Regions from separate parts of the Dietzia sp. oral taxon 368 genome, predicted to be linked through region 2. Evidence: riboswitches for the same ligand, from Rfam matches in the RefSeq annotation. Region 2 holds a riboswitch; the other holds the start of a gene.
What was found. Region 2 has a riboswitch for cobalamin ahead of C3V38_RS05620 (hypothetical protein). Riboswitches for the same ligand answer to the same signal wherever they lie in the genome.

Region 1: linked by a shared signal. The riboswitch ahead of C3V38_RS13555 (ABC transporter substrate-binding protein) and the one ahead of C3V38_RS05620 (hypothetical protein) in region 2 are both predicted to bind cobalamin.

Annotation. Positions count from the first base shown of each region.
Region 1 is NZ_CP027238.1:2,880,993-2,897,599, forward strand. It holds gene C3V38_RS18360 (GNAT family N-acetyltransferase) at 1-360, shown strand, start outside; gene C3V38_RS17385 (hypothetical protein) at 331-1,482, opposite strand; gene C3V38_RS18365 (ThiF family adenylyltransferase) at 1,583-2,662, opposite strand; one part of gene C3V38_RS13510 (IS3 family transposase) at 3,161-4,048, opposite strand; one part of gene C3V38_RS13510 (IS3 family transposase) at 4,051-4,335, opposite strand; gene C3V38_RS13515 (IS3 family transposase) at 4,387-4,707, opposite strand; gene C3V38_RS13520 (transposase) at 4,707-4,994, opposite strand; gene C3V38_RS13525 (hypothetical protein) at 5,246-6,103, shown strand; gene C3V38_RS13530 (hypothetical protein) at 6,166-7,086, opposite strand; gene C3V38_RS13535 (LLM class flavin-dependent oxidoreductase) at 7,602-8,531, opposite strand; gene C3V38_RS13540 (ferric iron reductase) at 8,528-9,313, opposite strand; gene C3V38_RS13545 (ABC transporter ATP-binding protein) at 9,310-10,113, opposite strand; gene C3V38_RS13550 (iron ABC transporter permease) at 10,110-11,177, opposite strand; gene C3V38_RS13555 (ABC transporter substrate-binding protein) at 11,189-12,235, opposite strand; cobalamin riboswitch at 12,331-12,485, opposite strand; gene C3V38_RS13560 (XRE family transcriptional regulator) at 12,579-12,854, opposite strand; gene C3V38_RS13565 (amidase) at 13,431-14,942, opposite strand; gene C3V38_RS13570 (hypothetical protein) at 15,013-15,492, opposite strand; gene C3V38_RS13575 (MarR family winged helix-turn-helix transcriptional regulator) at 15,554-15,988, shown strand; gene C3V38_RS13580 (GyrI-like domain-containing protein) at 16,013-16,607, opposite strand, start outside.
Region 2 is NZ_CP027238.1:1,171,147-1,185,284, reverse strand. It holds gene C3V38_RS05665 (response regulator transcription factor) at 1-620, opposite strand, end outside; gene C3V38_RS05660 (sensor histidine kinase) at 617-1,837, opposite strand; gene C3V38_RS05655 (FtsX-like permease family protein) at 1,991-3,043, shown strand; gene C3V38_RS05650 (ABC transporter ATP-binding protein) at 3,127-3,897, shown strand; gene cbiE (precorrin-6y C5,15-methyltransferase (decarboxylating) subunit CbiE) at 3,942-5,171, shown strand; gene C3V38_RS05640 (cobalt-precorrin-4/precorrin-4 C(11)-methyltransferase) at 5,168-5,926, shown strand; gene C3V38_RS05635 (precorrin-2 C(20)-methyltransferase) at 6,062-7,609, opposite strand; gene C3V38_RS05630 (precorrin-8X methylmutase) at 7,606-8,271, opposite strand; cobalamin riboswitch at 8,328-8,462, opposite strand; gene C3V38_RS05625 (nitrite reductase) at 8,444-9,358, opposite strand; cobalamin riboswitch at 9,440-9,626, shown strand; gene C3V38_RS05620 (hypothetical protein) at 9,738-10,460, shown strand; gene C3V38_RS05615 (FecCD family ABC transporter permease) at 10,457-11,551, shown strand; gene C3V38_RS05610 (ABC transporter ATP-binding protein) at 11,548-12,357, shown strand; gene C3V38_RS05605 (ABC transporter substrate-binding protein) at 12,354-13,427, shown strand; gene C3V38_RS05600 (PepSY domain-containing protein) at 13,544-14,138, opposite strand, start outside.

The DNA of each region.
Region 1 (16,607 bases), 1.7 Mb from region 2:
GTCGCTGAAGTTAACGGGGTCCCGATCGGGCGCGTATCGATTCGCCATCAGCTCAACGACTATCTCCTCACATTCGGCGGACATGTGGGGTACGCCGTGGCACCGGAACACCGTCGGCGTGGATACGCTACCGAAATCCTACGCCAGTCCATCGCACGGCTGCGAACTATCGGGGTAGAACAAATACTAGTGACGTGTGACAAGAACAACAGCGCATCGCGAGCCGTAATTGAGACCTGTGGGGGCCAGCTCGAAAGAATCAGTACTACCGAAGGTAGAAGCACATGTCGTTACTGGATTTCAGCGAACTCCCACCATTGCCCCGGTGATTCAATTGGATCTAGTCGTTTCAGGGTTTAGCAGCGCGAGTAATCCCGCAAGGACCGATAGCGCGCTAACCACGAGTACGGCGCCAGCTGGCCCCATCACGGCGACCGCAGACGACACAATTGGTGCACAAGCTAGAGCAATCAATCGTCCAGATGTCGCCCTCGTCGCCAACACGGTCGCACGAGTTCCCTCTGCAACACCTTTATTCATAATCACATCGTAGTAAACGAATGCCGCTCGGTAGATCCAGAAATATAGGACAGTAGCTGCAGCCTGAACTGGCCACAATGGCAAATAGAGAATAGCGAACCACAAGAGGGGCGGCACAGCTATTGCTACTGGCAACAGCCAACGTTTCCGATCGAATGAGCTAAGCAGTCCGCTAATTCCGGATTGGACTACCAGAATAATCACGAAAATAAGACCGAACACAATACCCGTCGCAAACTCTGACGACAGTACGGGCCCGGAACGATTGATGGCCAGTTGCCAGTACTGGATTGCAATCTGGAATCCGGCGTATAAAATTCCGCCAACGAGCAATGGTGCCAGGACGCCGCGATGTGAATCCCTGAGCGTCCTAATCATCAAGCGCAATGTACGTACCGTTCCATCCGCCTCTGCCTCAGGCAAAGGTGGGAACTTAGCTGAGTACCATACGTATGACGTGAAAATAACCAGGCAAGCCGCAGAGGCAATCAACCACGTTGTAGTGGGTGCAATGCCGTAAATCAATCCGCCAAGGCCGGCAGATACAGCCATTGCTCGGAACTCAAAGTTATTTAAACGGCTGATATCTTGCGCCAGATTATCTGATTCATTTCGGTTATTGTCTTTATGATGGGCAATCGATCTGTCGACAAACTCCGCGTGCAAAGCGCCCGCCATCAGCGCCAACGATAATGCATTGCATAACTCCGCAACGTACAAGGTTGGAATATTAGTAGAAACGGCAGTCAGGAGTAACCATAATGCGCCCAGGATAATTGCGATTGCTATTGGCCATCGTCGACTAACTCGATCAGATATCCAACCGAGCGGGACTTGGATTACTAGCATTGCGCCCGCTTGGAAGGCCTTCAGATAGAATACATGCTCCGGCTGCACCCCCTTGCTTACAAGGTAGAGCGCACTTGTCGCGCCGATGAACATTCGAGCTGCCCCAAAGGCGGCGCTCACGTACAGAACAACCCGAGCCGACGCCCCATTAGACAGCTGCCTTCTATGACGCGAGGTTCGCAAATCTGCTGTTCTAGTCGAACTGTTGTGTTTCAAAGTATAGACCAGTCTTATTTAATCCAATTCGGCGATTGAGGCTTACGGGCGTGGCGAAACCGCCTAGATAGCACAGTATGTCGTCGACCGCCAGTCCAGATGCGACGAGATTGGTCCAAGCGTGGCTCGGCGCTTGCGTCTTAGCTTTAGGGGCGGGAGGTGCGTGTTCACTGCGATCCACATGCTCAGTCGAAGACTGCTTTGCGATGAATGAACTGCCGCTATTCCATCCAGGCGACCCGAGTGCGGGCACCACCATGGGGCCGATTACCGGCATGTCGCAAACGTAACCGACTGGAAGATAGGGGAGCCCTCGACGAAGAGCAATTCGGTCTAGCCATTCAATTATCTGCGGCGGAGAATCCGCGCTCAATGCCGCGAAGTCACAATGCGGCAATGCTTCCGCAAGGACGTCCTCGTCAGTGATATCTGCGTGAATAACTCGCACTTCCGTGACGCTATTGAGATTACGAAGCTCCCGCGCCAACACATCGATTTTTGGGAGTCCAACATCGGCTTCTCGAAACATTATTTGGCGAGTTAGATTTGACTCTTCGATAGTGTCACAGTCGATTAGGGTAATATACCCGATACCAGAACTCACTAACGCCGAGGACAGGATATTGCCTATCCCTCCGCATCCTATTATTGCTACGTGCGCGGCGGAGATTCGTTCTTGCGTTTCGCTAGGATTGCCACCAGCGTAATTGTAGTAGAGTTTTGGTCGGTCGTAGCGGTCTGAAGGATCCCGGTCTTCGGTCATTGTCAGGTGCGCAGATGTGAGGATTCCGATAACGTCCCGCTTCTCAGTCTCGGTCCCATCTGTGTTTCGTAGGGCATTGGTGAGCTGCGCCTTCGATAGGCCACCCGAACGAAGAGACTCAAGAACTCCTACCGCGGCAGCAGTTAGAGTTGGTGGCAATGTGCCAGGTATAACTTGTTGTTTCGTTCCCCCGCATACGTAAAGATCGGCACCAATCCAACCCCAAGATACGTATGGAGCTAACGTTAGTAGTTTGTTCTCGACATTAGGGTGTGTATCTGAACTGATGGACATGCTGCCTTTTGTTAGACGGGGGCTTTATTTGGAATGGCAATGCCGATGCTCGACGCCGAAAGGGCGTCGAGCATCGGCACGTCTACATCAATTGTGGTGGTCGAAGTTCATTTCCATCTCCTTTCGTGTTGGACTGCCGTCACGGTAGTCATATCCGTAAGTGGGTGTCAATAGAGACATTGTTGAAATGTACATGGCATTGTCCGGATTTAGGGCAGCATTCAGTAGGCAGTCTGCTTTTACGCATGATCTAGCTGGCTCGAGTAGTGCCCGTCCGCCTATGTGTGGAGATCGCACATCAGGTCCTGCGCGCTCACTAGCGCATTCCCTCGGGTCGCTCGGAGTGCGAACGCGCGCGCTAGCGAGAGGCGGGCGGCGAGCTTTGTTCACGCCGTGTGGGACGAAGGTGAGTAGTGGCGATCGATCGAAACAACTCGCGCGTCAAGACGACGTGCGGCGAAAGCTTGGGGGTGGTGCACGGTTAGGTGACAGGGTTAGTCACGCGGCCTGAGTGGCCTGAGGGGCCTCATGGTTGATGATGGTCTCGTATTCGATCGGGGTCAATCTGCCGAGGCGGTCCTGCCGTCTGCGGCGGTGGTAGGTGCGTTCGATCCAGTGCACGATGGCAGCCCGGAGCTCGTCTCTGGTGGCCCAGGATCGGCGGTCAAGGACGTTGTTCTGCAGCAGCGAAAAGAAGCTCTCCATGGCCGCGTTGTCACCGCACGCGCCGACTCTGCCCATCGACCCGAGCATGCCGTGTCGCCGGATGGCCTTCTGCATCTTCTTCGAGCGAAATTGAGATCCTCTATCGCTGTGCAGGATGCAACCGGTCACCTCGCCCCGCCTGGCGACAGCGCTGTTCAGAGCGTTGACCGCCAGGCGGGACTTCATTCGCGCATCGATCGAATACCCGACGATCCGTCCCGAGTAGACGTCCTTGATCGCACACAGGTAGAGCTTGCCCTGGCCGGTGCGGTGCTCGGTGATGTCGGTCAGCCACAGCTCGTTCGGACCGTAGGCGGTGAAGTCCCGCTCGACCAAATCGTCGTGTACGGGCTCGCCGGCCTTGCGGTGCTTGCCGCGGCCCTTTCGGCTGATGGCGCTGGTCCAGCCACCGGACGAGCAGATCCGCCAAGCGGTTCGCCGGCACATCTTCTCGCCCGCGGCCTCGGCCTCGTCGGCCAGGTAGCGGTACCCGAACTCCGGGTCTTCGCGGTGGGCATCGAACAGGGCGTTGGCCCGGTACGCCTCGGCCAGTTCGGCGTCGGTCACGGGCTTTTTGAGCCACCGGTAGTAGGGCTGACGAGCAATTCCGAGTACCCGGCACGTCACCGTGACAGCGATGCCGTCAGCGGCGAGCTCGTTCACGAGCGGGTACCACCTTTTCCCGGCAGATTCGCCTGGGACAGGTAGGCAGCAGCGCGGCGCAGGACCTCGTTCTCCTGCTCCAGCAGACGTACTCGGCGCTTGGCCTCGCGCAGCTCACGCGACTCGGCCGACGTGGTGCCGGGTTTGATCCCGGCCTCCACGTCGGCCTTGCGCATCCACTTCTGCAACGTCACTGGATGGACACCGAAGTCCCGGGCGATCTGGTCCAGGGAGACACCGTCCTCGCGGGACTGAGCCACCCGGACGACGTCGTCGCGGAACTCCTGGGGGTAGGGCTTGGGCACAGCAACATCCTTCCAGGCCCGCCCCGCAGGGCAAGCCAGATCAGATGTCACCTACTCATGCATCAGCCCCATGCGTTGGGCCGCCAGGATCGGCAGTGATGAAGGCTCGGTGCGGTAGCTGGGGCAGTGACCGCACCGGTGACCGCGCCGCAGCACCAGGTCGGCATGCACCCTCCGGACGCCGTAGGTGCCCCGACTCGCGGCATAGATGTCGATGATCTCGTTCGGCAGATGCGCGTCGGTGATCTCGCGTTCCGTCGGCGGACGCACGGCTATCGCGTCGTAGTACGACGATCGCGGTACCTGCAGGACCCGGCAGACCACCGCCACGGGGAACCCGTCGGCGGCGAGGTCATGGATCAGCCGGGCCACTATTTTGGGAGCACGTTCTCTCGGGCGAAGTACGCCGAGGCTCGTTTGAGGATCTCGATCTCCATCGCCTGGACACGGTTCTCACGGCGTAGACGCGCCAGTTCCGCACGCTCGTCGCTCGTCAGACCGGACTTATGCCCCTCGTCGACGTCGGCCTGGTCCATCCACCGGCGCAGACAGGACTCGCTGATCCCCAGGTCCCGGGCGATCTCGGCGATCGGTTTCTCCCGCAGACGAGCAAGCTCAACAGCTCGGCGCCGAAATTCCGGCGGCTTGGCAGCAGGCATCCTGGACTCCCTCCCGAAGCGATCATCCGCCTCAGATCCGGTGTCCGAAACCCCCGGGACAGCTCAGGAGCCGAGCGCGAGGTCGAGAGGGGGCGGTCAAATGGAGGTCGCCACCGATAACGCAGTACTGTCAGCGCCTCGCGAGCGTCTCGATATGGCCGGAGTGAGCGCCACCGCTCGGGACCAACCCGAGGAGCCTGTCTCACCCTCTGCGCTTTACTGGGCGAATGCACTGGTGCGATGATCCTCCGATGGCATCACCCCAGGGCTTCCTCAGTGAGGAACACCAGCAGCGTTGGGTGCGCGCGACCTACTCAATCCGGGCGTGCGAACTCGCTCTGGACGGTGCGGTCGATCCGATCCCCGCCAGCCTCCTCGCGTGCGCCGATGCGTTGTACCCGTGGGAAAAGGTGTCGGCGTGGTCGCACAATTACCTGTGCGCGGGCATCGAGCACATGCTGCTGTGGGCCGACCTGGTGGCGCCGTACTCGTTCGACGAAGCCCATGTTAATAATGTGCGATACCGGCCGTACTTGCTCATGGGCAGGGCCGGTCTTGAGTCTGGAGCACATGCGGTCTGGCTGCTGGCCGATGTTGACGACCCACGTGAGTGCGTGCGTCGGCTACTGCGGATGATGTACAAGGACTTCGGGTACGAGCGCAAGGCACAGCTGGCTGGGGGATACCCTGTCGAGCGCATTGACCAGCGGATGGCTGACACCGTGCAGCGCGCCGGCGACCTCGGAGCTGGTGCCTCACCGAAGGACAAACCGCCTGGATACGAGGGGCTTGTTCGCCAGGCGGCGGAAACGGTCGGCGGTGACGCCGACCGTTGGTCGTTCCTATGGAACGCGGCCAGCGGAGCGGGGCACGGTCAAAACTGGTTCGGCATGGTCGGCTACGACGTCGAGATCGGTGAGGAGTACGAGCCTGGCCATTTTCGCAGCACACGGATGCCGGACCCCGTCTTCATCACAGAGGTTGTAGAGGCCGCTGCCGCCACCTTGCAATGGGGTGTCCTGCGGTGGCTTCACCTCGCCGGTTACCCGCTGACTCGACTTACTGAGTCGGCTCTGCGTGTGCATGAACGCATGCCGAAAAAGGCCTGAACGACACCTTCCGGCCGACTATCAACAGGGGTGTGAGAGAGCATCGGCATCCGTTGATGTTTTCAGGACAGGATGTCTGCAGCGCGAAGTAGGATCTCGCCGGTGCGGGCCGCGTGTTGCTTCTTCCGACGTAGCAGCTCGTCTAGCAGGATCTTCCCGTCGAGCACCATCGCCAAGTCGTAACCCTCTGCGAGCAGTAACAATCGTCGGCCACCTTCTCCGCTCAGAGCCACGGCGTTGGGCTGGAAGCCACTGATGGAGAGAAACAACCCAAGGGTGTTGTCCAGCTTGCGACGCACTTTTTCTGCGAAAATCGACAGGTCGGAAGTGGTGCTCAGCTCCTGCGTCCATTTTGCCTCCAGGAGGTAGTCGGTTCCTTCGAACGTGAAGGCGCCGTCGATCTGTTCCCCTTGAATGCGGAACGGTCCCTTTACGTCGATGTCGTATAGGGCAAAGAGCCGATTGAGCAGGTTTTCCAGGGCATAGCCACGCGCCTGCGCTTGCTGGGAGTGCATAGAAATGAACTCGGCGTTCAGCTCCGATGTCTCACGTGCGAGCGCCTGTTTCTGCTCGGCGCGCTCCTGGTCAAGGCGGCGACGTTGCGCTGCCGCCTCTGCTTCCGACCGCATAGCGCGGTACGGTCCGACCATGTCCTGAAGGACTCTGAGTGCCGCGATTGCGGACTCATACTTGGCGGCACCGTCATCGAGCCGCTTCAGTGAGGAAGGATCGATCTCAGCTGTTGCCAAGATCAGCGCGACTAGGGTGTCGAAGTACCGGTGCTGGTTGTCAGCGAGCGTAGTGACTAGTTGACGGACGATGGCTCTCTTATACGAACCGCCCCAGTCGAGCTGAGCGATCAGCTCGGGTTCGCCGGTGGCGCTGCGCAGGAATGCTCTCAGATCGTTTTTGAACCAGTAAGCAGTAGCCAAGGCCTCTTGCAGCGGCACAAGCACTGCAGGGGACACCCTCTTCGTAGCCATCAGCACAGTCTAGTTTTATGGGCTGGCGTAGTTCGTCAGAGCTTGCGCACAAAACTGGTGGGTGTCGGCTCGAAGCGGACAAAATCAATGCAATGGGAGCCGGAACCGTGAAGGCAGACGACCGAGCGTGCCTGCCTTCACCCTTGTCATAACGTCTGGTTATCGGTTTCGCATGGCTGCTGGTAGGCGCGCTCTTTCGACCGAGTAGCCCGTGACCGACCGTAGTGCTCCTCGTAGGTGGTGCTGGGTTTCACGCCGTTTTCGACATCAGCGGTCTTCATGCAGTTCGTCAAGCGGTCAAGCACCACCGGATTTTCTCTTGTGTGCCTGATCGGATCGCATCGACGCGACCTCCGTCCCACGGGAGCAGGCATTCGGCGGTTTCGAATCGACTGCACTGCAGTGTTTTACACACCGGCGCAGATGGCTCACTCCCGGCAGCACCTCGGCTCAACCGGCGACATGCTTGGGTGGCGCCCCGCTCAGACGGGGTGCCGGTCACTGCGTCGATAGGGTTAGCTCCCGCCTGCTCGCCGGTCGACGAGCATCCGCAGGCTCGTCTCCTCGACCTGATGCGGCACGTCGATGGGGCGGGTGTGGACCAGGACGCGGTCCGCTCGTCGCACCCCGGGGTCCGCGGAGAGCGCGTCCAGAATGTGCGCGGCGGTGCCGGTGGAGATCGTCAATGGTGCCCCCAGCCCGCGGACCCTGCGCTCTTCGGCGGCAACCCAGTCGGCGACGGACGACTCCTCGGTCGCCACGAGGGGCCGGGAGACCGCGATCTTCCCGCCTCCGGCAGCGGTGAACGTATCGAACAGGGCCGCGACCCTGAGGTCTTCCTGCGCCGGGATATTTCCAGGGCGAACGCGTCGCCGACCGGCGATGAGCCCCAGGCCGCGGCCGGCAGCATGCAGCACCGTCTCGCTGCTGCCGGCGGTGATCCACAGACGGTCCATCAGGTCAGGAGCGGGCGGATGGAGCCGCGGGTGGATCGCGCCGACGAGCAGCCCCCTCAGCTCGTCCACCACCTCCCAGAACCGACCGTGCCTGCGGTCGTGGTCGAGCCCCCACGCAGTGGAGGCGATCGGGTCCGATCCGCTCCCGAGCCCCAGCTCCAGGCGCCCGCCGGACAGCATGTCCACCACGGCGGCGTCTTCGGCGAGTCGGCGCGGGTGCTCGAGGGCCGCCGAGATGGATGCCGTTCCTAGGGCGATCCGATCGGTCTCCCGGGCCAGAGCCGCGAGTAGGAGGAGCGGCGACGGCAGGTGGGCGTCGTCGGTTCCGAAGCGGTGTTGGGCCACCCAGAATGAGCCGTACCCGGCGTCCTCGGCCACTTGGGCGAGGCGGATCGTGCGCTCGAACGCCATCGCAGGCCCGTCAGTCCCGCTGACGTGGCAGACCACGCCCCACCCGAGCTCGCGCTGGTCGCGGTCCGGGTGCCTCACCCGCGAGTCATCGCTTCCTCGAAGCGCCGTGTCCGCTCGTCCTGGCTCAGCCGCGAGCACCATGAGCAGTACCGTCCGTCGGGGGCGGCGTACCAGTGGCAACAGGACTTTCGGTCGTAGAACAGACGTGGTCCGGCGGGATCGGAAAGGATCCGGAATTCGCCTCCCCGGCGCAGTTCGGGACGGGCGGACAGCAGCAACTCGGCATGTTCGCGGATGTGGTGGGTGGTCAGCCCGGTGTCGGGCCGGTCCGCGAGCGCCCGGAACCCTCCGGCGAAGCCTGCCGCGATGTTTCCCATGAGGTTGCCCATCCCGGGCCCGGTCTCCGCGCTCACCGCCTCGGCGAGCGGGCGCAGGTGCCCGTCGACGGTGGCGGTCAGGACCTGCTCCGGGGTCGCGTCCTTGAGCACCTGCGGTGAGTGCAGCGTCAGCAGGTCGGGCGATCCGTCGGTGAACCGGACCGAGACCCCCGCCGCGTGGAGATCGAGTGCCACGCCGTGCAACATCCACGCCGCCACCGCGACCGCGCAGACCCGATGGCAGTAGCGCTGGAACACCAACGAACCGGCGTGCCGCCCCGTCTCCATCCCCCGGAACTGGGCGTGCAGTTCCACCATCCGACGGGCCTGCCCGGATGCCGGGTCGCACAGCTGCATGCCGTGGAAGCGTTGATTACCCGCCGCCGTTTCGGTGGCAGCCGTGTCGCCCGGGGTCAGGCGGATGACGCGGAACGGCGGGCCGAGGCCGTCGATGGCGGTCAACAGTGCGGGGATGTCGGTCATGTCTCGGGGTTCCTTCTCCGGGCCGGCACCACGTACCTGGCCCCGTTGAGGTGGACCACATCGGCCACGGGGCCGTACAGGGTCTCGACGAACTCGGTGGTGATGACGTCGGCCGGCCGCCCCTGCGAGTGCACGCGTCCCTGGTCGAGGACGATCAGTCGGTCGCAGAACGCGGCAGCCAGATTAAGGTCGTGCAGGACGATCGCCACCCCCACGCCGTCGGTGTGGACCAGGTCGCGCACTATCTCCATGATCTCCAGCTGGTAACGCAGGTCTAGCGCGCTGACCGGCTCGTCGAGTAGGAGGTACGGGGTCTGCGCGGCCAGGGTCCGGCCGATCAGCACTCGCTGTTGCTGGCCGCCACTGAGCTCGAAGGCGCGGCGTGATGCCATCCCCCCGAGGCCGAGTCGCTCGGCGATGCCCAGGACGATGTCGAGCGTGGCTTCCTCGCTGAGGCGCCGCCGATCCAGTGCGAGACTCATCGACTCGGCCACGGTGAGGGCTCGGCCCACCCCATCGTCGTGCTGGGGGACGTAACCCAGGATTTGCGCGCGTCGGCGCGGGCGAACCTTCACCATGTCGGTTCCGTCGGCCACGATCGTGCCCGAGCGGGGGGTGAGCACGCCGCACACGGACTTGAGCAGGGTGGACTTGCCGCAGCCATTCGGACCGAGGATGCCCACCATCTCACCGGGGGCCACGTCCACGTCGATTCCGGCGATCACGGCCTCGCCGCGGCGGCGGTGTGCGGCCGACAGACCACGCACCTTCAGACCAGTCGCGGACTTCGCATCGGTCACCGCGACCACCTGCCCTCGCGCAGGATCAACCACAGGAACACCGGCACCCCGATGAGCGACACCACGATCCCCACCGGGATGATGATCGGGCTCAGGGCCAGTCTGCCCACCAGGTCCGCCGCCAGGATAATGCTCGCCCCGGTGATCGCGGTCAGCGGTAGGCGGTAGCGTTCATCGGCCCCGACGAGCATGGACGCGATGTGTGGAGCCACGAGGCCGATGAACCCGATGACCCCGGTCACGCTGATCACGGTGGCCGCGACCAAGGTGATCGACAACCCGGTCTCCAGGCGCAGCCGCGTGACGGAGACGCCCAGGGCCCGCGCCACATCGTCGCCCGCGGCGAACCGTTGGTAGTTGCCTGTGTTGGCGCGGGCGTGCAGACAGGCGAGGACGACGACGACGGCGGCGATCGCGATCTGTGACCAGGTCGCCCGGCCGAGGTCCCCGAATGTCCAGTGGATGATCGACGACAACTGCTGCTCGTCCGCGACGTACTGCAGTCCCGCCGCCAGGGCCGAGAACAGATAGCTCAGGGCGATCCCGGCCAGGATGATCGCGGTGGGACCCATCCGCGTGACCGAGGCGATTGAGAAGACGAGCAGCGAGCACAGGACCGCGCCGATGAACGCGGCGACCATCGTGCCCAGGGTGCGGGACCCGACGATTGACAGACCCGTGAGAATCGCGACGGAGGCGCCGAAGGCCGCGGCGTTGGAGATCCCGGTGGTGAAGGGGCTGGCCATGGGGTTGCCGGTGATGATCTGCATGCCCGCGCCGGCCACCGCGAGCCCGATCCCGGCCACGACGGCCATGGCGATCCGCGGCAGGCGGAGCTGCACCACCGCGACCCACTCGTTCCACGTCAACGGGGTGGCCCACCGGTCACCTTCGGGTACGAGCGTGGCCAGCAACCTGACCGAGCTGATGTCGGTCACGCCGTTGACCACGCCCGCCCAGGCCAGCGCCAGCATGATCGCCGCCGCGGCCACCAGGATCAGTCGCCGTGTGCGGCGGGTTCCCAGGATCGTCCGGCGGTCATCACGAGTAGTTTGACTCGCCACGGATTGTCAGATCACCGGGTGGCCGGGACGGTGTAGACGTGACCCTCTGGCAGCTCCATACCCTGGAGCTCCAGCCACCGGGAGAAGACGTCGTCCGGGTCGAAGCCCGCCATCTGCTCCGGGTAGAGCCACTTTGCCAGGTAGGCCGCTCCGACAATCTTGCCGAGTCCGCCGCCCGCAAATCCGGTGATCATGTGGACGTTGCCCTCCTGCACGGCGGTGAGCTCCGGCCACCCGGGACGCGCGATCATCTCCTGCCCGATCGAGGCGAACTCACCGTCGGCCGGGGGCGTGTAGACGCCGGTGTTCTTCAGCGCCCCACCCGAAGTCGTCTTGAGGATCAGATCCGGGGCAGTGGCCAGGATCTGCTCGGGATCGACCGTGTCGCCCTCCAGGGTGGGGTCGCCGAACATGTTGACCCCACCCGCGGCCACGATCATCTGGTGCCACCCGTCGTTGGACGTCTCGGGAATGGCGGTGGTATAGGGATCGCCGTACTCCCAGTACACGGTCTTCTTCGGTTCGACTCCGCCCACGCGGTCGGCGATGTCGACCTTGGTCGACTCGAAGAACTCAGTGACCTTCTCGGCTCCGGCCTCATTGTCAAAGGCGCTACCGAGGATCTCAAGCTGCGAGGCGAAATCGCCGTTGTCCCACCCGGTGACGGTGAGGACCTTGATGCCGACCGGTTCCAGCGCGGCCGCGTACTCGTCGACCTTGCCGTTGCGCGGCAGGATCAGCACCTCGGGATCGAGCTCGATGATCTTCTCGACGTTCAGTTCGCTCTGGCCCTTGCCGATGACGTTATCCGGATCGAACTGACCCCAATAGACGCGATCCTGGGCGGTGTTGGCGTCGACGGCGATCACCTTGTCGATGTCGCCCATCGCCCGGATCAGCTCGCTGTTGTAGCGGTTAGCCACCACAGCCGACTCGATCGGGCCGTCGAACTCCACGGTCCGTCCGGCGTCGTCGACAACCGTGATGGACTGAGCCGGCGTCTCTTCGGAGGGCTGCTCAGGTGCCGAACAAGCGGTCGTGACCACCAAGCCGAGCATTGCCAAAAGAGTGACCACTCTGTCACGGGACAGCCGTGGTCGACGGGTCTTGATATTCATGTGTGAGGGCTCCTCGGCCGTGAGTGCAGGAGCGCGGGGTGCGCCCCTGCGCCGGCAGGTGTCGGACTCGAGAACTGGTGGCGGGGATGTTGTGACCACGCCATTGGATTCTCTTACCGTTGCGGGACAGTTCCGGACTCCCACCGGATTCCCTCTTGCGTCGATATCGCCCGGCTCCGAGCGCAGAAGTAGCGCAGGGACAGGCGGCACCGAACCGACTAACGGGGAGCATACCTGAGCATTTCCTCACCCCTGAGGCCGCAGGCCGGTGAAGCGACATGCCCTAGAAGAGGGGCGACTCGGTAGTGGCAACGTGGTCGGTGTCGTCGAGGTAGCCGGCATCGCGTAGGGCTGCCTCGAGCACCCGGACATACGGGAGACGCAGTTCGGCAGCCATGCCGTCGAGCGTGGTCCGGGCCGGCAGGCCGCGCAGTCCGTGGGTGCGCCACAGGTGCAGATTCTGGCGGGTGATCCCGATTCGGCGGGCCAGCTCGGACTCACTGACGCCATAGGCACGCTTGTGGGCGTCGATGAGTTCGACCAGGCGAGGGGTATGCATGGGCCCGAGTGTCCGCCTGCGCCGAGGGGTCGTCAAGTATGAATTAACGTATCCGACAAGTGAAACTTTACATAATGTAGATTATCGGCACTTGGTGGATCCGGCGGTCGGACCAGAAGGGGCCGACGGCGCGCGACGTGACGTGGCCGCAGGTCGTGATCCTCGGGGCTCGCGTTGTCCCGCCGTTCTCGACCGGCGGCGTCGACGTGACTGTGCCCGCCCTCGTCCGCCTCGGACCTGTTGTCGGAGACACTGCTGGTATGTCCGGACCTTCCCACGCCGCCGACCCGTCGGCTCCGGACCGCGCCACGGCGCGCTCGCGCCCCGTGCCGTTGTGCCACCCGGCTGGTGCGCCGACAGTGTCTCGCGTCGCCCGCCCGGCTGCGACTTGGGCACCGTGCCCGGTCCGGGACGGCGTCGCCATCCTCGGTCCCGGTGTGCCGGCCGTGTGCGTGCTCGACGATGCAGTCGAAACGTCACGGGTGACGAAAGGCGGGGAGGTCCGAGGTCGCGGTCGGGACGAGTCTCGGCTGCCCCACGAGGGCCCGCCGGTCGCGCCCGCCCCGGTTCGGGGCATCACCTCGTCGACGCGGCGGTGTCGGCGCCGTCTATCGTCGGCTGGCGATCGGCCCATGGCAGGGCCTGCTCGAGCTGTCCGGCGAGCCGCAGGAGCCGGCTCTCCCCGCCGAGGGGCGCGACGAACTGGACCCCCATCGGCAGGCCCTCCGGCGTCCAGTGCAGTGGAAGCGACATCGCCGGCCGCCCGGTGAGGTTGGCCAGTTGCGTGTACGGGACCCAGCTCAGGTTGTCGTCGATGATCGACTCCGCGAACCGGGAATGACGCAGTAGCGGCGCGGTCCGGGTCGTCAGCAGCGCCTCCGCTCCCCGGACGGCCCACGGCGGGGTGTCGAGGGCGCCGATGAGCGGTGGTAGATCCGCGAGGCCGGGCGTCATGAGCAGGTCGTAGCCCGAGAAGAAGGCGGTCAACTCGCGCACGTAGTCGTCGCGACGCATCACTGCGGTGAGGTAGTCCACGCTGCTCTGCGACCTGCCCAGCGCGGCGACGATCCGGGTGTCCGTCTCGAAGTCCCGGTCGCGGCATCCCGTCCGCTGCCGGGTGCTCTCCACCGTCCACGCGAGGTACGCGAACCAGCTCGTGAGGAAGTCGCGGGCCAGTGCGAGGTCGTCGACGGGCTGCGACTCGAGAAACTCGACGTGATGACCGAGCCCCTCGAGCGCACGGCCCGCGGACTCGACCGACGCGAGCGCCTCCGGGTGGGGCGAAGCGTTGATCGATGACGTCGTGCACAGCCCGATCCGCAGGCGGCCCGGCTCGGCACCGACCTGGGACAGGAACGTCTCTGACGGCATCGCCGGGAGGTACGGGCCGCCCGGCTCGCCGCCGGCGAGAACGTCCAGCATTGCGGCGGTGTCGCGGACGGTTCGCGAGACGACGCCGTTGGTCGCCGCGCCGTGCATCGCCTCCCCGCGTACCGGACCCGTCGGGACGATACCGCGGCCGGGCTTGAGGCCGACCAGTCCGCAGCAGGCTGCCGGGATCCTGATGGACCCGCCGCCGTCGCTCGCGCCCGCGACGGGTACGACACCCGCCGCGACGGCGGCCGCCGACCCTCCCGAAGACCCGCCGGGACTGCGGCGCGTATCCCACGGGTTCCGGGCCGGCCCGAACAGCGCCGGTTCGGTGACGGCCTTCGCGCCGAACTCCGGGGTGTTGGTCTTGCCGAAGACGACCAGGCCCGCGTCCAGCCACCGCTGCACGACGGTCGCGTGCTCGGCCGCCGGCACCTCTGCCAGGGTCCGCGACCCGCCGCTGGTGGGGACCCCCCGGTAGTCCTGGCCGAGATCCTTGAGCAGGAACGGTACACCGGCGAACGGTCCCGCCAGCTCCTCGGCGGCCCGGGCCCGCGCCGGGCCGTCCATCCGTCGGACGATGGCGTTGAGCTGCGGCGCCACGAGGTCGGCCCGCTGCGTCGCGGCGTCGAGCAGCTCCCCCGGCGTCACCTCACCGCCGCGGACGAGGGCGGCGAGACCCAGGGCGTCATGACTCCGGTACTCGTCGAAGTGCATGGACGCCGAGTCTACGCATGGGGGCCACCGGAGACGGGCGGACGACGGATACGGTCAGCGGCGGGCCCCGTCAGCGGCGGGACCGGGCCCGCCATGCGCGCCACGCACCGGTCGACCACAGGGCCCAGGCGACGAGGACCGGCTGGAAGAACAGTCGGATGAAGCGGTCGCGGTCGGTGTCGAGCCCGAAGGCCGCGGTGCCGGTCACGTACTGCGAGATGTTGCCCGGGAAGATCGCGACGAAGAATGCGGCGGTCGCCCCGCCCACCACGGGGCGGAAACGAACCGGCGTGAAGATGAGCGCGGCACCCAGCCCGAGTTCGACGACCCCGGACGCGGCGACCACGAAATCCGGGTCGAGTGGAACCCACGTCGGGACCTGCGCCTGGAACTCCTGGCGCATGGCCGTGAGGTGTCCGGTGCCCGCGCCGAGCAGGGCGGCGCCGAGGGCCCAGCGACTGACGTGGCGGACCGCCTCCCCGATCCGCCGCCCCCGGGCGGGTGACGACTGCGCGGGTGCGGCCCGGTGTGACTGGGTGAGTTCGTCCATGGGAGAAGTGTTGCGCACAACCTAATTGAGCGCAACCGATTTGTCGGGGATACTCGGACCCATGCCCGCCGATCTCCGCCTCGACCATCAGGTCTGCTTCGCGCTCTACGCGGCCTCGCGCGCGTCGACCTCCGCCTACCGGCACGCCCTCGCGTCGGTCGGCCTCACCTACCCGCAGTACCTCGCCCTGCTCGCCCTGTGGGAGGAGGACGGCCTCACCGTCCGCCAACTGGGCGACCGCCTCCTCCTCGACTCGGGGACCCTCTCCCCTCTTCTGGCGCGCCTGGAGAACGCCGGACTCGTCGCCCGCTCGCGGTCCGCCGACGACGGCCGGAGTGTTCACGTCCACCTCACCGAGTCCGGCGAGAAGCTGCGCGCAGAGGCGGAGGCCATCCAGTGTTCCCTGCTCGGAAGGCTGGACATGTCGGATGAGGACCTGCTGCAACTGCGCACCCTCGCTCAACGCCTCGTCGACTCGCTCGAGGCCGACGCGTAGCGGACCCGGCGCGGCGGCACCGGCTCAGCCGGACGCGACGGGCTGGCGGAGGATCGTCCTCAGCCTCGCGGGCTCGCCCCTGCGCGGATCCGAGAGATAGATCTCGTGATGGTGGCCGGACAGCACGGCGCCCCGGCCCGCGATGGCCTCCGCGTGCATCCGGGCGATGACCGGCCCCTCCTCGTCATAGGGCCCCACGTGCAGCGTCTGAACCGCGGTCCCTTCCGCGAACCGCACACGCTCGCCGGCGTCCGAACCCCTCGTCGTCGTCACCCTGTCCCCGGCGGCGACGACCTCCGGCGTGATCCACTCGGGCTGCCAGATCATCATCGTCCAGTTCCACGCGGCCTTATCCCGCGCGGTGAACACCCGCGGATCGTCGGCGTACCAGAGCCCCTCGAGCGGGCCCACGGTGTGGACCCGCCCGAGCTCCGACTTCGCGATCGCCCGGATCGCGTACGACATGATGTACAGCGCCTCGACGGCCGCGCGGTAGGCCGGCGCGGTGTTGGGGTCGCCGTGGCCGTCGACCCGGAGGAACCACATGGGCGGGACCTCCACCGTGTCGACGCGCCCGACGCGGCCGGAGTACAGGTGGCGTCGCAGCCTCTTGATGTCG
Region 2 (14,138 bases):
GCTCCGAGTTCGCGGGCCCGGGCCACGGCTGCGGTCCGCGTGGTGACGCCGAGCTTGTCGAAGATGTGCACCAGGTGGGTTTTGACGGTCGCCTCCGACACGTTCAGCGAGGCGGCGGCCTGCCTGTTGGTGGCACCGTCTGCCACCGCCCGGAGGACCTCCGTTTCGCGATCGGTGAGTAGTGGACGCGGGTCGCGTAGTCGGCCCATGAGCTTGCCGGCGACGGTGGGGGAGAGCGCACTCTCGCCCGCTGCGGCGGCGCGGACCGCGCCCAGGAGTTCGTCGGGGCCGGCGTCCTTGAGGAGGTAGCCGCAGGCGCCGGCCTCGATCGCGCCGAGGATGTCCGAGTCCGTGTCGTGACTGGTGAGAACCAGGACCTGGGGCGGGTCGGCGAGCTCCTGGATCCTGGCCGTGGCCCGGACCCCCGCGGTGGCATCACCGGAGAAGCGCAGGTCCATGAGCACCACGTCCACGTCCCCGATCCTGCAACGCTCCACGGCGGCGCCGGCATCGGCAACGTCTGCGATCACCTCGATTGACGGATCGGAAGCGAGTAGCGCCCGCAGCCCCGTCCGCACCACCCCGTGGTCGTCCGCGATCAGCACCCGCACTCTCGTCACAGCTCCTTCTCCGTCGTCCCCGTCGGCAGCACCGCACGGACCGACGTACCGCCGCCCACCTCCGACTCCACCTCGAGTGTCCCTCCCAGGTCGTCGACCCGACGGGCCATCCCGGCCAGCCCGAACGAGGCCGCGGTGCGAGGGGCGGTGGTGTCGAACCCGCATCCGTCGTCGTGGACCTCCAGCTGCACCGAGGTGGGGCGGTGGTCGAGGGTGATCCTGATCTGGTCGGGCGACCCGTGCTTGACCGCGTTGGTCAGGGCCTCCTGCGTCACCCTGACGAGTACCGCCGAGAGTTCCGCGGGTGGGTCGGCGGTCAGATCGCCACCCACCGACACGGCGAGTCCGGGGTTCTCGGTCCCCACCTGCTCGGCGACGCGGCGCAGGGCCCCGGCCAGCGAGACACCGTCGAGTGGTGCCGGGCGCAGCGCGGCGATGAGCCTGCGCGTCTCGGTGAGGTTCTCGCCCGCCACCTCGCGGGCGAGACGGATCTGGTCCACCGCGGGATGCGAGGGATCCGAGCGCTCGGCGGCGTGCAACAGCATTCCGATGCTCGACAACCCCTGCGCCACGGTGTCGTGGATCTCGCCTGCCAGCCGGGCCCGCTCGGCCTCTCGTCCCACCTCCCGCTCCCGGGCGGCGAGCTCGGAGCGCGTGGCCATGAGCTCGGCGATCACCGCGCGCCGGGCCTGCGACTCGCGGTGTAGCGCGCGCACGCCGGCCCCCAGGCCGAGCGCCACGAGTGCTCCCACCACCGGCCCGATGATCCCGGCGGCGGTGAAGCCCTCGTGAAGTCCCAGGGCCAGCACCGCGACTGCGGCAAGAAATGCCACCGCCGCCGCGCCCGTTAACACGCCGAGGAGAAACTGGGCCAGGAAGAACAGTGGGAACACGAGGTAGGCGGCCTCGGGCACCTGGACCACGAGAGCCGCCCACAGCCCGACGACGACGCCCAGCCACCCCAGACGGATGGTGCGGGTCGCCTCGCGACGGCGCTCCCACACGGTCCCGATGCAATACACCGCGGCGAATCCCGCGGCGGTCACCACTGCAGGGACGTTGAGGACGCCGGGGGTGCTGCTGTGCGCGCCGATCAGGGTGAGCACGAGCAGCGCCGCCACCAGCGTGTGCAGCGCGATCTGGAGCTGCGTGAACACCACACGCACGCCCGCGGACTCGGGCGGGAGCTCCGCGGCGCTGGCTGGTGCAGGGGTCACCCGCTCGACGCTAGTCGCCGCGAACCGGGTCCGGCATCCATCGAAAGGTGGAGGCGGGACCCGCCTTTCGGTGCCGGAGAACCAACCTCGCGGTCGATCCGGTGTGGGGCCTGTGAGTCGAGCCTTGAGGTATGCCGTCGGAAAGGGAAAACCATGTTCTTCGCACTTCGTGACCTCCGTACCGCGAGGTGGCGTTTCGCCCTCATCACCGGGGTCGTGCTGCTGCTGTCGGTTCTGGTGGCGGGCCTGCTCGGTCTGACCGCCGGTCTGGCGAACCAGAGCGTGTCCGCTCTCCGGGCGCTCGGATCGGGCGGCTCGAGCTTTGTCCTGCCCACTGACGACAAAGGCGTCGTCGACCTCGATCGAGCGGCCCTCACCGACAGGCAGGTGGAGGAGATCTCGGCGCTGGACCCCTCCGCCGTGCCGGTAGGACTCGCCCGGCTCACCGTGGACGACGGCACGGAAACAGGCGTGTCCGCCGTCGCCGTGGGTCTGGCGGCACCGGTGGGCTCAGTGGCCCCGCCGTCAAGGGGGGAGGTCCTGGTGTCCACCGGGGTCGACGACGAGGTGAGCGGCGGCGTGGATGAGATCGGAATCGGTGGCGACACCCTGGCGGTCGCCGGAAACGCCGGCGATCTCTGGCACTCGCACACACCTGTGGTGGTGACCGACCTCGACACGTGGAGAGAACTCGCCCCCCGCGGCGGGGCGGCCACCACCATCGCGGTGTCGTCGGAAGCACTCGCTGATTTCGCCGTACTGGATCAGGGCCTCGGCCTGGTCGACTCCGCGGGACTCGTGGGTGCGTTGCCCTCGCACCGGGCGGAGAACACCTCGCTGAGGACCATGACCTACATGCTGCTGGCTGTGACGGCGCTGGTCGTGGGTGCGTTCTTCACCGTCTGGGGGATGCAGCGCCGCCGTGATGTCGCCGTGCTCAAGGCGCTCGGTGCGTCCACGGCGATGGTCGTCCGCGATTCGATAGGACAGGCGGCGATCGTACTGGCCGTGGGCATCGGGGGCGGAGTGGGGATCGTCGCGCTTCTCGGGCTGGCGGCGGCAGGCACCGTGCCGGTTGTCGTCTCGACCGGGACCACGCTTCTGCCGGCATCTCTGCTCGCGGTGCTCGGTCTGGCCGGCGCCGCCGCCTCGCTGGGGCCGGTCCTGAACGCCGACCCCAACTCCGCGCTCGGGGCCGCCCGATGAGCAGCCCCGATCGCAGCGGTCCTTCGCTGATGACGCCGCCCTCCGTCCACTCGCGGCAACCCTCAACCTCCGGAAGGAATCTCATGTCCGACACCGCTCTGCTCGAGGCACCGTCGACCACCGCGCTGAGGATGAAGGACGTCCTCCTGACCTTCCCCGACGGCGAGGGCAGGGTCACCGCCGTCGACCACGTCTCACTCTCGATCGATCGTGGGCGCAGCCTCGCCGTGACGGGACCTTCAGGCTCGGGAAAGTCCAGCCTGTTGGCGGTGGCGGCGACCCTGACCACGCCCGACTCCGGGCAGGTGTGGCTGCAGACCAGGGACGGCATGGTGGACCTGGCCACGGTGAGCCCTGCGGAGGGTGCGGCGTTGCGCAGGAAGGACATCGGGATCGTGTTCCAGCAGTCCAACCTCATCGAGTCGCTCACGGCACGCGAACAACTCGAGGCCATGGCCTGGCTCGGATCACGACCGTCACGGGCGCGGCGCCGCGACGTGCGCGGACGAGCGGACGAACTCCTCGGTGTGGTCGGCCTGGGTGACGCTGGAGAGCGGGCGGTCGGGGCGCTGTCCGGGGGGCAGCGGCAGCGGGTGGCGGTGGCGCGCGCCCTCATGAACCAGCCGGTGATGGTGCTCGCCGACGAGCCCACCAGCGCGCTCGATTCCGAATCCGGTGGGGTCGTGATGGATCTCCTCCTGGGTACCGCCCGGGATCTCGGGGTGGCACTGATGCTGGTCACTCATGACCCATCGATGGCGGCGCGGTGCGATTCCCAGCTCCGTCTGGTCGACGGAGCCGTGACGACCTCGACCGGGCGGGATCGGCAGCCGCGGGGAGGCTCGGTCGTCTGACTGGGCGCTGAGGCAGCTCGGCGGAGGCTGTAGGGTTCCGCGTCATGACAGCGCGGGTGACGGTGGTGGGGATCGGCGGTGACGGCTGGGCGGGTCTCGACGCGGCCCGCCGTAGCGCCGTCCTCGGTGCCGAGGTGGTGCTCGGCGGCGATCGCCATCTGACGATGCTCCCAGCTGAGGTCTCCGCTGAGCAGGTGCCGTGGACGAGGCCCTTCCGCGAGGGTGTGGCAGAGGCGCTAGCCCGGTTCGCGGACCGGCGAATTGTGGCCCTGGCCTCGGGTGATCCGCTTGTCGCCGGAGCGGGAACGACGTTCGTCGAGCTGCTCGGCGCCGAGGCGGTGGAGGTGCTGCCGGCGGTGTCCTCGGTGGCGTTGGCGCGGGCCCGGATGCGTTGGCCGGCCGAGTCGGTGGCGGTGCTGCGTGACCACCGGACGCTGTCTCGCGAGCTCGCCCCGGGCCGGCGCCTGCTGGTGCTGTCCGCCGACCGGCACACCCCGTCGGCTGTCGCCGCGGTGCTCCGCGACACCGGGTTCGGGGGGAGCGAGATGATCGTCCTCGCGGAACTCGGCAGCCCCGCGGAGTCGTGTGTGCGGTGCACGGCGCGAGACTGGGAACCGGGCCGCGAAGCGCCGCAGCTTCACGTCCTGGCAATCGAGTGCGTGGCCGATGCCTCCGCCCGGCCCCTCGGCCTGGCGCCCGGGCTGCCCGATGACGCCTTTGAGAACGACGGCCAACTCACCCGGCGTGACCTGCGGGCCTCGGCGCTGTCCCGGCTCGCGCCCTCGGCCGGAGAGCTGCTCTGGGACGTGGGGGCCGGCGCCGGGTCGGTGGGCATCGAGTGGATGCGGATGCACCCCGCGTGCCGGGCGATCGCCGTGGAGGCCGATCCCGAGCGTGCGGCCCGGATCGGGCGCAACGCCGCGGCGCTGGGGGTGCCCTCGCTGGAGATCGTGGAGGGCCGCGCCCCGGGCGCGCTGGAGGGCTTGCCCCGACCGGATGCGGTGTTCATCGGCGGGGGCGGTACCGCCCCTGGCCTGCTCAGACGGTGTTGGGACGCGCTCGCGCCCGGCGGACGACTGGTAGCTCATGCGGTGACGCTGGAGACTGAACGCGTGATGATCGACGCCCGCGCCGAGTTCGGTGGCGAGCTGACGCGGTTTTTCGTGGAACGCAGTGATCAGATCGGCTCGTTCACCGGCTGGGCGCCGGCGCGGGCCGTGGTGCAGTGGGCGGCCGTGAAGCCGCGTGGCGATGCGATGGAGGGAACCTCGTGACCGTTCACTTCGTGGGTGCCGGGCCGGGCGCGGCGGACCTGCTCACACTGCGCGCGGTTACTCTGCTCCGGTCTGCGGACGTGTGCTTGTACGCGGGGACGTACCTCGACGAGGGCGTTCTGGAGCACTGCCGTCCCGAGGCCCGACTGGTCGATACGCAGAATCTGGATCTGGACGGGATCATCGGCGAGATCGTCGCTGCTCACGCAGACGGGCTCGAGGTGGTTCGGTTGTGCTCAGGCGATCCGTCGATCTACTCAGCGCTGGCCGAGCAGACCCGCCGGTTGGACGCGGCCGGGGTGCCGTGGGCCGTGGTCCCGGGTGTGCCCGCTTATGCAGCTGCGGCCGCTGAGCTGGGTGTGGAACTGACGGTTCCCGAGGTGGTGCAGTCGGTGGTGCTCACCCGGACGCAAGCCCGGTCCACGGCGATGCCCTCTGCCGAGGCGCTGGAGAACTTCGCCGCCACCGGTGCCACTCTGGTGCTGCATCTCGCGATTACCCGCATTCGCGAGCTGGCCGAGCGGCTGATCCCGACCCACGGCGCGGACTGCCCGGTGGCGGTAGTGGCCAACGCGAGTCGCCCGCATCGGGTGGAACTGCGAGGGACCCTGGCTGATGTCGCGGATGCGGTGGAGGCGGCTGGCCTGCGGCAGGCTGCGGTGATTCTCGTCGGGCGCGCTTTGGTGCGGCCGGGGGAGGCGGAGTCGTGGCTGTACGCGTCGAGCCCGGAGCGGGAGGCGAAAAGGCGAGGTTAGGCGGCCCGTCGTGAGGCGCTCCCCAGAGGGGAGCACGGTGATCAGCGCAGATGACGTAACGTCTGGTAATTGGCGTTGATATGCTGCCAGGCAGGAGGCGGTTTTCGCACCTGTCGTCGTTATCGTGTGGCTAAATCACGCCTGAACGAACCTCGGGCTCCACGCCCGACCCGAGGCGGTGACCCGGGTACCGGACGCCCCCACGATGAGAAGGCACTTCATGTCGATTGACGCGCAGTCGAGCTCCCCGAGCGTGGTGACCGTGAGCGACTCCTCGGCCCGGCCGACGTCGCGGCCCACCACGACCGGGGTGGCGGGATCGCGGTGGCGCAGCAGCACCTCGCGGGCGTCGGCCACCTGGTGGGTGCGTGAGCGAGAAGCCGGGTTGTAGATGGCGAGCACCAGGTCGGCGGCGGCGATCGCCTCCAGGCGGCGCTCGACCACCGACCACGGCTTGAGCCGGTCAGACAGGCTCACCACGGCGAAGTCGGCGCCGATCGGGGCGCCGGCACGGGCGGCAACCGCCTGGACGGCGGAGACGCCAGGCGCCACCCGGATGTCGACCTCGGCGTAGGCGGGATCCTCAGCGGCCTCGAACACGGCCGAGGCCATGCCGAACACACCCGCATCGCCGCCGGAGACGACCGCGACCCGCTCACCGGCCAGCGCCAGGTCGAGGGCGAAACGCGCCCGGTCCACCTCCACAGTGTTGCCGGAGGCGTGCCGGGTCAGGCCGGCCCGCTGCGGCACGCGGTTGACGTACGGGGCGTAGCCGACGACGTGATCGACCTGTGACAGCACGTCGGTGACCTCGGGAGTGAGCCAGCAGTCCGGGCCGGGTCCGAGGCCGAGTACGTGGACGACGGGGCGACCGGCAACGGTCAGGGAGGGCGGCGTAGCGGGAGCGACGGCAGCCGCAGAAACATCGGACAAGGGAGCACCGCGACGTCCTGTCGGGTCCTCGTGCCGCGAGTCGCCGGGGACCACGATGAGAGAGAAGTAGGGAACCGAAGCAGGGTCGACGTCGGCCACGGCGTGGAACTGCTCGGCGCTCATCGAGGCCCGCTCGACGTACACCGCTCCATCGAGACGGCCCGCGGCCTCGAGAGCGCGTCGGACGGCAGGGAAGTTGCGACCGAGCTTCATGATGATCGCACCGTCGGTGTCGGCCAGGCGGCGGGCGAGCTCGGGCTCGGGCAGTGTGCCGGGCAGAACAGTCAGCACGTCGGTCTGCCGGACCAGGGGAGTGGCGGCGGTGGCCGTCGCGGCGGCGAAGGCCGGCACCCCGGGGACGATCTCGGTCTCGAAATGGGGCGAGAGCCGGTCGTGCATGTACATGAAGGAGCCGTAGAACAGCGGGTCACCCTCGGACAGCAGAACGACGTCGCGGCCGGCGGCCAGATGAGAGGCAAGCCGCTCTGCGCTGCGCTCGTAAAAGTCGGCGATCGCGCCCGCGTAGCCGCCGGGGTGGTCGGTGGTGCCCGTCGTGACCGGGTATTCGAGTCGCTCCTCGATCGCGGTCGCGGGGATGAGATCGGCGGCGATGCGGCGGGCGTTGGATTCCTTACCGCGACCGGCATGGAATGCCACCACGTCGGCGGTACCGATGAGCCGGGCGGCTTTGAGGGTGAGCAATTCGGGATCACCGGGGCCCACGCCCACGCCGTACAGGCGGCCGCTCACTCCTGCTCCTGGGCCAGGGCGTTGAGCGCGGAGGCCGTCATCGCCGACCCGCCGCGGCGGCCGTGGACGGTGACGAACGGGATGTCGATGCCATGGTCGCCGGCGAACGAGGCGAGCGCGGCCTTGGACTCGGCGGCGCCGATGAAGCCCACCGGGCAGCCGACGATCGCCGCGGGGCGGGGAGCGCCGTCGAGCAGCATCTCCAGCAGGTGGAACAGGGCGGTCGGGGCATTGCCGATCGCCACCACCGCGCCGTCGAGGCGGTCACCCCACAGCGAGAGCGCCGCCGCGGAGCGGGTGGTGCCCATCTGGGCGGCCAGCTCGCGGACGCCCGGCTCGGACAGAGTGCACACCACGTCGTTGTCGCGGGGCAGCCGGGCGCGGGTGACGCCCGAGGCGACCATGCGGGCGTCGCAGAGGATCGGCGCCCCGGCGTTGAGAGCGGCCCGGGCGGCGGAGACGAGCCGAGGGTGAACCTGCAGGTCGTCGGTGAGATCGGTCTGACCCGTGCCGTGGATCATCCGCACCGCGAGACGCTCGGCGTCCACCGGGACACGCGACAGGTCGGATTCGCGGCGGATGGTGGCAAAGGAGTCGACGTAGATGGCGGGGCCGCTATCGACATACTCGTAGCGACGCGGCGGCCGGACAGCTCCAGACACGACAGGTCCTCCTCGGGGTTCTCGCCCCGGCGTGAGAAAGCGCAGCGGCGCCCGGGCGGAGCGCGCTGATCCCCGGCGAGTATCTGGCTGGGCACACCCGCTGGGCGCGCCTCACAGTGGCGGAACCGCCCCGGATTCACACCGGGTTCCTCGCCGTGGGACAGCAGGCAGCCTACGCGTGCACGGCCACAACCCCACGCCACGGGGTGACGACGAGCTCGGTGACCCCCGGCGCCGTGAGACGCTCGAGCAGGGCGGGCGTGAGGACGCCCCCGGGCGCCGCGACGTGCTCGATCCGGCCCGCCGAGCCGGGGACCGGGCCGAAGGGTAGCGGGCCGGTGGGCTCGGGCAGGCGCGGGTCGGGGGCGGCGGTCGGAGCGAGCGCGGCAGGCGGGGCAGGGGGGCTGGCCTGCGCGAGCAGCTCGCGGACATGCCACGGCGCCTCGGGTCCGGTGCCGCGGGCATCGGCGAACGCCCAGGCCAGCGCAACCAACCGGGCGGCGGCCTCGGACAGCGGCACCACCTCGCCCCAGCCCTCGCCGATCCGCAGCTGCGCCAGCTCGGGTCCCACGACCACCAGCCCCAGGTCACACGAGCGGTCCACCAGGTCACCGCGGCCGTCGTCCAGCACGAACAGGAACCGGCCCGGCAGCGTACCGAGCGCGGGGTCGGCCAGCAGTCCGGCATCCAGGGCGTCGGTCACCGGCCGGAGGTCGGCGCGGCCCGCAGCCTGGTCGGGGTCGAGCCCCGTCAGCGGCGACACGAGGATGTTCCGCACTAGCTCATGCCCCGGCGAAGGCAGGAGTTCGGTCCCCGCGATCGCCGCCACCACCTCTGCAGGCAACTGCCCGTCAGAGTCCTGGGGCAGCGCGCGAAGCTGCAGGTTCGCTCGGGTGGTGAGGTGCACGTTGCCGTCGTCGTCGCCGTATCGTCTCGCCACCTCGCCCAGCACGGCGAGGGACGCAGGGGACACGCGGCCGCCCGGGACGCGCAGGCGCACAAGGGCGCCATCGGCGGCCGGCCACGGACGCAGGACGCCGGGGCACAGGTCGCCGCGCGTGCGGCGGATCGGATCGGGGGTGCTCACGGCAGACAGTGTGGCACCGGCGGCGCCCCTGGCACGGTGCCCCCCGGGCTCGCGGCGATCACACTGCTACCCTGAGCGCGGAACTGACCGCATCCGGCCGATCTCGACAGAGACCGACGGATGCCAGGGAACCCGGTGAGAATCCGGGACTGGCGCGCAGCGGTGTGGGGTACCGAACCGGCACGAGGCCACTGGAAGCGATTTCCGGGAAGGCGCCGGGGAGGGTCGATCCCGAGTCCGAATACCTGTCGGTTCCGCGACATCCGAGCGAACCTCGCGCACAGGTTTTGAAGAGATAAGGCCACACGTGTACCCCACGTATGAGCCCGTAGGCACAGGCATCAGTGCTGAAGCCGAACGGGCACTCGCGGCATACCCCGTGCCCCACCGATCCAGACCCGATCACGACGACCCGGCGTGGCGGAGCGCCGTCGAGCTTCGTGACCCGGCTTCGTGGCGCGAGATCGGGCAGCGCTACTCCACGCACCTGGGCACTTCCCACCTGGCGCCCGGACTGTTGTGCTCACTCCAGCACTACACGGGCCGGGCCCTTGGCCTCATGGTGGCGGCCTGGTGTGCAGACGGCACCCTCCTCGACCCGGCGCACGAGCGCTGGTGGGCCCACCTCGACGCAGCCGGTGCCACCGTCGAGGTGTCGATCCCCGGTACGCCGGTGGTGGGATGCGGCCCGGACCCCACCGCGCTGGTCGACGTGCTCCGTCACCACGTGACTCCGCTGGTGGAGGCATGCGTGGCCGCCGGGACCGTGACCCGTCGCGCCGCCCTCGGGGGCGTGGCGGCGTCGTGCGCCGGCGCCTTCGGGGTCGGCTTCCGGACCGTTCCCACCTCCCGACGGGCCGCGGTCGAGAACGGCGCCCGCGTCGTCGCCAAGTCCCTGAGCGAGCGGCCACTGGTGACGCTGGTGCGGCTGGACAACCCGCCCGCACTGGTTCACGACCGACACACCTGCTGCCTCATCCGGCTGGGGTCGGACAAGACCGAATGCGCGTCATGCCCACGGCTCAGCGAGGGAGAGCGGCGCGTGCGACAGCGCCTCCGCCACACACCCGCCCGGGCCCGAGCGGGGAGCAGCACCCGGTGAGAGTGGTGAGGGCGGGGGCCGCCCGACGCGCCGGACCACCCGCGGCCTCGGTCCGCTCCGCCCGCAGGATCCCGCCCGTCCCGTTGGCGATCGTGCTCACGATCCTCACGGCGATCAGCGTCGTGACCTCGGTGGCCTTCGGCGCCGAGCACATCCCGGTCGGTGATGTGTGGCGGACGGTGTGGGCGGCGATGACCGGAGGCGAGGCCCAGCGCGCGCACTTCATCATCATCCTCGACCTACGGCTCCCCCGAGCTGTGCTCGGGGCGCTGGTGGGGGCCGGTCTCGCGCTCGCCGGCGCAGCGATGCAGACCCTCGTGCGCAACCCGCTCGCCGACCCGTATCTCCTCGGCGTCTCGGCGGGCGCCGCAGTGGGAGCCACCGCGGTGATCACCATGGGCTTCCTGGGCGGGCTCGGCATCTGGGCCCTCTCCGGCGGCGCACTCGTCGGCGCGCTTGGTGCCACCCTGCTGGTCTACGCGGTGGCCACCGCCACCGGCGGGCTCACCGCGCTGCGGCTCATCCTGGCCGGCGTGGTGCTCTCCTCGGCGTTCACCGCCATCTCCTCGTTCCTGGTCTTCATCGCCACCGATTCGCGCTCGGCGGAGACTGTCATGCACTGGATGCTCGGCAGCGTGGCCGGAGCGACCTGGGCCAAGATCCCGCTCGCCGCGGTGGTCGTGGCGCTCGCGCTGGCCGTCGGGCTCGCAGTGCACTCCTGGCTGGACGCCTATGCAACCGGATCGGACACCGCCGCCTCGCTCGGCGTGCCCGTGCGGGCCCTGCGGATCGGGCTCTTCGTGTCCCAGGGACTACTGGTGGGGGTGCTCGTCGCCGTGGCTGGCGGCGTCGGGTTCGTGGGGCTCATCATCCCCCACGCCGCCCGGCTCGTCGTGGGGGCGACCCACCGCGCCATGCTCCCCGTGGCCGCCGCGGCAGGTGCGCTCTTCCTGGTCTGGGTGGACGTGATCTCCCGGGTCGTCGCCGCCCCGCAGGAGATGCCGCTGGGCATCGTCACCGGGATCATCGGCGCCCCCGTATTCCTGCTGCTCATGGGCCGCCGCGCCTACACCTTCGGGAACGCGTCATGACGCAGGCCGCCAGCGCGCACCTGGTCGCGCAGAACGTGTCCTGCGCCAGAGGGAAGAGAGTCATCGTCTCCGGGGTCGACCTCAACGTCCCCGCCGGCTCCCGCCTCGCCCTGGTCGGGCCGAACGGCGCGGGCAAGTCGACCCTGCTGCGGGTCCTGGCCGGCCTGGATGCCCCGGTGCAGGGATCGGTGACCGTGGACGGTCTCGATGTGCACCGGATGCGGTCCCGGCAGCGCGCGCTGCTCATCGCGGTCCAGGGGCAGGAAGAAGCCCCCTCGGCGGAACTCACCCTCGCCGAAGCGGTGGCGCTCGGCAGGACCCCACACCGCACCCCGTGGGCACTCGGCGAGGAGGGCGAGAAGGAGATCGTCGACCGGGCACTCCACACCGTCGGCCTGGCCGGCCGCGGCGACCAGTCCTGCACCCGGCTCTCCGGAGGCGAGCGCCACCGGGTCGTCCTGGCCCGAACCCTCGCCCAGCAGACCCCGCTGCTCATGCTCGACGAACCCACCAACCACCTCGACGCCGCCTGGCGACTCCGGCTCATGGACGCGCTGGACAGCCTGCACTCCACGGTGGTGGCCGCGATCCACGACCTCGACCTGGTGCTCCGTCACTTCGATGCGGTCGCCGTGGTCGATGACGGGCGGATCGTCGCCTACGGGCCACCCGTCGAGATATTCACCGCCGACCTCCTGGACGGGGTCTTCGGCGTCAACGGCGACATCGTCGCCCACCCACGAACCGGCCGACCCCACTTGCTCATCGGGGACGCGGTCACCACAGAAAGTAGAGACCAGCAATGAAGCGTTCAGTCATCACGGCAGGCCCCGCCCTGGCGATCACCCTGGCCCTGGCCTCCGCATGCGGTTCCGATGCCACGAACTCCGCCGACGGCGGCACCGGGGGAGAGGTCACCGTGGTCAACTGCGGCGAGGAGGTGACCTACCCCGAGACTGTCGACGAATTGTTCGCCTACGACTCGGGGATCATCTCCATCGCCCTGTCCGCGGGAGCTATCGATCAGCTCACGGCCGTGGCCGCCGCCTCGGAGGACGAGGACCTGCTGCGTCTGGCGTACGGTGACCAGTACGACCAGCTCAATGAGGTGACGGGCAAGGGCCCGACCCTGGAGAACGTCGTGGCCGCGGAGCCGGACGTCATGTTCGCCGGCTGGAACTACGGATTCTCCGACTCCCGGGGCCTGACGCCGGACATCCTCGCCGGGCACGGCATCGGCGTTTACCAGCTCTCGGAGGCGTGCCGCCAGGCCGAGGGCGAGGTGCAGCGCGGCACCATGGATCCGTGGGAGGCTCTGGATACCGACCTGCGCAACATCGGGATCATCACCGGGAACGCGGAGACCGGTGCCGCGGCCGCCGACGACGTGGCTGAACGGCTCGAAGCGCTCCGGGCTCTGCCCGCGCCCGAGGGCAGGCCCACCATCTTCCTGGTCGACAGCACCAGCGACACCATCCTGTCGTCCGGCTCCTTCGGCGGGCCTCAGGGGATCATCGACGCGGCGGGCGCACGCAGCGCGACCGAGGACGTGGCCGACACCTGGACAAGTGTCAGCTGGGAGCGCCTGGCCGCCGAGGACCCGGACATGATCGCGTTCGTCGACTACGGCGAGCAGACCGTCGACGACAAGATCGCCGCACTCAAGGCGCACCCCGCCAGCCGAGACCTCAAGGCGGTCCGCGAGAACCGCTTCGTCAACCTGCCCTACGGCATGTGGGTCTCCAGCCCCCTCAACATCGACGCCGCCGAGACGATCCGCGCCGTCTTGGAGAAGCACGGGCTCGCCCCCGAGACGGGCCTGACGCCGCAGCTTGACGTCACTGAGCTGCAGCTCGGGGGCAACGACTGGCTCTGAGGGGCAATCTCACCCGGGGGTAGGGCATCCCGGCCCGGGAGAGAGGGCCGCCCCGGCCTGCCGTTGCTTCCGCCCCGGCCTGCCGTTGCTTCCGCGCCGGCAGGCAGGGGCGAGCGCTACGTGGTGGACCCGATCTCGGCGTGCCGCTTCGCGGCGACGGACCGCCGCAGCGATATCAGCAGGTCAGCGACGACGAACAGCGCGAGAGACGCGCCGAGCAACGGCAGGAACAGCCCCACGGCCACGGCAAGAACCCCGGCGATGAGATACGCCGGCCAGCGATGGCCGGTGACCCCGCCCAGACCGGCGGGCAGGCCCCCGCGCGTCGGGCGACGCGTCCACCACATCCGATACCCCAGGACGGTCAGCGCGACGATCGTCAGGGCGGTTGCGGCGAGGGCGATCTGCAACGGTAGGCCGAACAGCATGCCCATGTGCAGGTAGATGCCCCACGAGGACAGCTTCGAGTACAGCGAGAGGTCGCGGAAGTCGAGACGGTCGACGACCTGCCCGGTGGCTCCGTCCACAGCCACAGCATCGGAGCTGAACGTCCACGGCACCCACCGCTCGCTCACCGACCACGCCGTGTGCGGATCAGCCGGCGGGACCATCTGCACCGGGCCCTCGAGACCGGCCTGGTGCGCCGCGGCCAGGACCACCGGCACCTGATCGACCGGCACCTCGAAGGCGGAAACCGCCGAACCGTGCCCC